One region of the [Leptolyngbya] sp. PCC 7376 genome, then DNA from elsewhere that is predicted to be linked to it. Evidence: predicted binding sites of a transcription regulator. Region 1 holds the regulator's gene; the other holds the start of a gene.
The links. Region 1 encodes NtcA, which controls nitrogen genes in cyanobacteria. Its sites were predicted from a motif close to TTTGTANCNNNNGNTACAAA; they were not measured.
Positions count from the first base shown of each region.

Region 2: the regulator NtcA is predicted to act here: its motif matches at 1,662-1,681, upstream of LEPTO7376_RS14605 (ferredoxin--nitrite reductase).

Region 1 is NC_019683.1:744,280-747,448, forward strand. It holds gene rsmH (16S rRNA (cytosine(1402)-N(4))-methyltransferase RsmH) at 1-477, opposite strand, end outside; gene fabI (enoyl-ACP reductase FabI) at 554-1,330, opposite strand; gene ntcA (global nitrogen regulator NtcA) at 1,603-2,331, shown strand; gene LEPTO7376_RS03390 (DUF3084 domain-containing protein) at 2,391-3,169, shown strand, end outside.
Region 2 is NC_019683.1:3,241,843-3,245,011, reverse strand. It holds gene LEPTO7376_RS23680 (ATP-binding protein) at 1-1,307, opposite strand, end outside; gene LEPTO7376_RS14605 (ferredoxin--nitrite reductase) at 1,783-3,169, shown strand, end outside.

The DNA.
Region 1 (3,169 bases):
TTTCCGTGCCAAACGTTCTTCGCCATACTCATAGAAAATATCTGCCAATGCTTTCTCGCCATAGCGATTGACGATATCCGCCGCTGATAAATCTTGTCGTTGATCCATTCGCATATCAAGTGGTGCATCCATGCGAAAACTGAAGCCGCGATCGCCCTGGTCAAATTGTGCTGAGCTTACCCCCAAGTCCGCAATAATCCCATCAAACTTTTGTCCCTGCGGATCAAACTCAGCAAAATTACTCCGCACAATCGTTAGGCGATCGCCAAACCCTTTGAGCCGTGCTGATGCTGCTTCAATAGCCATTGCATCCCGGTCTACCGATGTCACTCTACAGGTCGGTGATCGCTGCAAAATTAATTCCGTATGGCCGCCACCACCGAGTGTTACATCCAGATAATGCCCATCATCACGAATCCCTAGCCCATCAACTAGCTCTTCCCGCAATACCGAAATGTGAACAAACTCTTCAGCCATAACTCCCATCACCAAAAAATAAAAAGTCCCCCTTACTCAAGGGGGATTTAGAGGGATCTATCTTTCAAGCTAGACCTTACATACCCATAATTTCGTAACCAGAATCCACATAAACAATCTGACCAGTGATGCCACTAGACAAATCACTACAGAGGAATGCCGCCGTATTACCAACTTCAGTCTGAGTTACCGTACGACGTAAAGGCGCAGTTGCTTCCACGTGGTGAATCATGTCGAGAATGCCACCAACAGCAGAAGAAGCTAAAGTACGAATTGGGCCAGCAGAAATACCATTGACGCGAATATTGCTAGGGCCAAGATCCGCCGCGAGATAACGAACACTCATCTCAAGCGCAGACTTCGCTACACCCATAACGTTGTAATTCGGAATAACCTTTACACCACCAAGGTAGGTCATGGTGACAATTGCTCCACCATCCGTCATTACGTCTTTTGCACCACGTGCCAAACGAGTGAGTGAGTAAGAACTGATACCGAGAGCCGTTTGGAAACCATCACGGGAAGTATCGCTAAACTGACCAGTTAAATCTTCACGGTGTGCAAATGCCAAACAGTGAATGAGGATATCAAGCTTGCCCCAGTCCTTTTTAACCGCTTCAAAAACTTGATCAACCTGTTCATCATCTTGCACATTACAAGGAAGGAACAAAGAAGGATTGAGAGGCTCGACCAACTTGCCGACTTTCTTCTCAAAACGACCTTTATCATCGGGTAGGTAAGTGACACCGATGTTTGCGCCCGCAGCATGGAGCTGTTGAGCGATACCCCACGCAATGGATTTATTGTTTGCAATCCCTGTGACAAGGGCATTTTTTCCGGTTAAATCAAGCATAAAGGTTCCCAAGTTTCCTAAAAATTCGGTCAAGCTAGAGCGCGTCCCATAACGCCAAAAGACCCTCTAGCCATTCGCTACTTTACGGTAAAACAGTGCAAATTCTTCAAGGACATAAGAGAGCTTGCGCTGAAAACCATAATTATTTTGAAGCAAAAATTACAAATTACCATACCAAAGTAAGATTTAGTTAAGAGAATTCATTGTCATATTAGTCCCCATAAGCGAGTGTAAGTTCCAACATCGGGGATACCCCTCAACAATGTGAGTCTATGATTTATAACTCTGACGCTGCCCAAAGCGATTTCTATCCGAATCAAGTGCCTGAATTACCCGTGAATCAAATTACCGATCTAGCTGCTGCGTTTCGACAATTTCACAGCGGCCCTTTCCCTCCTGTAGTTGAGAACTATGATCGGGGTAAAACAATTTTCTTTCCGGGCGATCCAGCTGAACGGGTTTATTTTTTGCTGAAGGGAGCTGTCCGCCTCTCACGGGTGTATGAGGCCGGTGAAGAGATTACGGTGGCACTCCTCCGGGAAAATAGTGTTTTCGGTGTGCTATCCCTCTTAACGGGTCAAAAGTCTGATCGCTTTTATCATGCAGTGGCATTCACGCCTGTGGAGCTTTTGTCCGCACCGATTGAGCAGGTTCAGAAAGCTTTGCAAGAGCGTCCTGAGTTGTCGATGTTAATGTTGCGCGGATTGTCTTCGCGGATTCTGCAAACGGAGATGATGATCGAAACACTGGCGCACCGAGACATGGGGTCGCGTTTAGTGAGCTTCTTGTTAATTCTTTGTCGCGATTTTGGTGTGCCAACGGAAGATGGCATTCGGGTTGATCTGAAACTCTCTCATCAGGCGATCGCCGAAGCAATTGGTTCGACGCGGGTAACAGTCACGCGATTATTGGGTGAGCTACGCGAGAAAAATATGATCTCGATTTACAAGAAAAAAATTACGGTTCATGACCCCGTAAATCTCAGCCAACAGTTCGCTTAACGCTACAGTAATAACGTTACGGTTTTATTTGTGGTGTGGGACAGTTTTACGATCATTAAATGACTAGTGCGTTTGTACTGATATTTTCGGTCTTGATACTAGGCGGTATCCTTGCGGCTTTGGGCGATCGCCTTGGTAGCAAAGTGGGTAAGGCCCGCTTAAGCCTGTTCAATTTGCGTCCGAAACAAACTGCTGTCGTCGTAACTGTGATGACGGGAACAGTGATTGCGGCCAGCACTTTGGGTTTGCTCTTTGGTCTGAGTAAATCGCTACGGCAGGGCGTATTTCAGCTGGATGGAATTTTAGCGAAACGCCGTAAGGAACTACAAGAAGTTAACGACGCAAAAACAAAGGTTGAAGAGGAACTCGAATTAGCCCGCCAGGATCAGCTTACAGCCCAAAATAAACTTGAAGGAATCGAAACAAAATTTGAAAATGCTCAATCACAGCTCACGGCATTTCGAGATCAAGCCTCGGTCCTAGAGAAAGAAATTACAGATTTGGCATCAGAGCAACGGGATTTAAAGACGCAGCGAGATCAACTGGCGATCCAGAGTGAAAAGCTAGCAACTCAAAGTGAACGGTTGCAAACCAAAGTAAGCGAGCAAAACGACATTATTGAGCAGCGCTCTGGACAGATTGAATCCCTAGAAACTCAGCGCCAAGATTTACAGACTGAAATTGATAATCGTGATCAGACTATCGCCAACTTAGACCAGGCGATCGCCGACAAAGACCAAGTGTTGCAAGATGTCGAATCCCAAATTTTTAGATTACAAGAACAGATTGATATTTTAGAAGCGAGTTATATCAACTTTCGGAGCGGTAATGTTGCCCT
Region 2 (3,169 bases), 2.5 Mb from region 1:
GTACCGAGGGTCATGGAATTGAGGATTTTTGGGAAGTCTGTGATGAGAAAGTTAAGGTCGATCGCCTCGACTTCATCCTCTATTTCTTGATTTGGTGTTGGGTAATGTTCTTGGTAGAGCTTTAGGAGTCTGAGGAGATCTTCGAGATATATGCGAGAGTGATGGATATTGCCGTGGATAAAGTTAACGGGATTATTGATTTCATGGGCGATACCTGCAACTAATGCTCCAAGGCTCGACATTTTCTCTGTCTGAACCATCTGAATTTGCTGCTGTTGTAGTTGTTCGAAGGCTTGTTCTAGCTCCTCGTTTTTTCTGCCAATGGTATTGAGCAGTAAATAGACTTGGCGGATGAGTTGGTTTAGGGAACTGGAGAGGGTTTCAATTTCGTCATCTCCCTGAACGTCAAGGGATTGGTTGAAGTCTTCTGCTTTGGTGACGCGGTGAGAGAATTCGGCAATTTCTGAGATGGGTTTGGCGATCGCCCGACTGGTAATGACGGCGACAATGGCTGCCAAGAGCATTGAAAGACATAGACTCCCTAAAATAATTAGCACACGGATTCTTTCTGCCCGTCGTAAATTATCTTCTGCGAGTTGTTCACGACGTGTAACTTCATCTAAAAAAAGCATTAGCTCTTCAGGATAGTTGACAAAGTTTGAAAATTCTTCGCTCCGGGCTAGCTCCAGTAGTTTTGTTTGGGCGATCGCCAACTCCTCATCTGTCGTTGGTGGCGCGGCTATTATCTCATCTACAAAAACGCGGACTTTTTGCCGGAATGTGGCCAAAATGGCTTCGAATTTCTCCATCGATTCATGCAAACTATCGATGTCTGCAACGAAACTTTGAGATGGTAGATTTAATATGCTTGGCATATGCTCACGGATTGAAGAAGGCTGATGCTCACTAGTCATCTCTTCGTGATGATGATGTTCCTCTTGTTCTGCTGACATCTGTGATTGAGTATCTTCATGGTGAGAATGCTCAGAAGAACCTATGTCGTTATGAAGTTGATGGTGAGCTTCTAGAATCAACTCAATTTCGTCAAGCCGATTAAAAAAAGCTTGGCTCGCTTGTTCAAATTCAGCCGGTTTTGATAAGTAAGGCGATAACTGATTTGCGAGCCGATTACGCAAAATACTAACTTGTAGCTCATTAAATAACTTACGCTCAGTTGTTGCTTCCCGTCTGAGCTCTTGGGCATGTCTTTCATAAGCATCACCCACAGCCAATCCCCCAATAATTCCGGCAAGGGCAACCCCTAGAACCACGGTATAGCCTTTGATAATGCGTCTGCGGATAGCCATAGATTTGCTAGAGAAAAATAGATATGAATGACATTGGGACTCTGTGTTGACTCCAATACATTTGCTATTTGAGATTTTTTATCTCTTTAAATCTGAATCTGTTTTTTGTGCACTGGAATTGATGTAGCGATATTTTGACAAGCTAAGTCTAATTTTCTCTGCTAGCCTTAATGTTTTTTAGACATGTTTTTATCCGTTAAACCAAAAAAAATCTAATAATTCCTTTACTGAGCTAATCCCATAAAAATGTCGCTGTCGCTTGACGTAACGGGTGATCGCCATAAAAAGGTAAGGTAAAACAACAAATGTCAAAACAGCATTTGTCCCATTGATTTTTAACAAAGTAATCGCGATAAAGTATCAAATAATACAAAAGCACCCAAATGGAATCGATACTTTAGCCAAGTACCATTAGGATAATCACTAAATCCTGTACAAAACGTCGTATCCCCCAGCTGCATTAGGTTTATCCCCCATGACTGACGCACCCAAAAAGGTCAAACTCACCAAGATTGAAAAAGCCAAAATTGAAAAACCAGGCTTAGCGATCAAAGACGAAATCGAGCAGTTTGCTCAGTCCGGTTGGGAAGCAATGGACAAAGATGACCTAATTATCCGTCTCAAATTTTTAGGCTTGTTCCACCGCCCTGTCACCCCTGGCAAATTTATGCTGCGGATGCGAACACCCAATGGCATTTTAACCAGCGAGAAAATGCGCGTTCTTGCCGAAGTTGTCAAACGTTATGGCGAAGATGGTAGCGCAGACATTACGACCCGCCAAAACCTACAACTACGAGGGATTCGCCTTGAAGATGTCCCTGATATTTTTCAGAAATTTAATGATGCAGACCTGACAAGTATTCAGTCTGGCCACGACAATATCCGTAACATCACAGGTTCCCCTGTTTCTGGCATTGACCCCGAAGAATATTTTGATACCCGTGAGTTAGCCGATAAGCTCCAAGAGATGATCACCAATGGCGGTGAAGGTAGTCCTGAATTTAGCGACTTACCTCGTAAATTCAACATCTGTGTTGAAGGAGCACCCGATAACTCTTCCCACGTTGAAATTAACGACATTGCCTACGTTCCCGCATTTAAGGACGGTGAATTTGGCTTTAATGTCCTCGTCGGTGGTTATTTCTCAGCCCAGAGAATTGCAGAAGGTATTCCGATTAATGTGTGGGTTCCCCCAGCAGAAAAAGAAGTTCTCGCAGTGAGCCGTGGCATCGTTGCTCTCTATTCCCGTTATGGTGCAGAGGAAGGCTTACGTGGTAATCGTGCAAAAGCCCGTGTTTTATGGCTCGTTGAAGCTTGGGGCGTTGAAAAATTCCGCGCCAAACTCGAAGAAGAAACTGGTTTGACTTTTGCGGAAGCTGCTCCTGAAGATGCATTCACCATGGAAAAGCGTGACCATGTTGGTGTTTATCCCCAAAAGCAAGAAGGATATAGCTACATCGGCCTACACGTTCCGGCTGGTCGATTGACTGCTGAAGATATGTTCGAGGTAGCTCGCCTCGCTGAAACTTATGGTACAGGTGAAATTCGTGCCACGGTTGAAGAGAATTTTATTATTCCCCATGTTAAAAATGAGAACGTTGACACCTTCCTCAAAGAGCCATTACTAGAGAAATTTTCGACGAATCCTTCTACGCTTGTTCGTTCTTTTGTGTCCTGTACAGGTAATCGTTATTGCAATTTTGCGCTTATCGAAACGAAGGAGCAGGGTTTGGCTCTAGCGCGGGAACTTGATGCAGAGTTGGATATTCCCCAACGAGTCAGAATGCACTGGACTGGTTGCCCGAACTCCTGTGGTCAAGCACAAGTGGGTGATCTGGGAATGCTTGGTGCGAAGGCCAAGG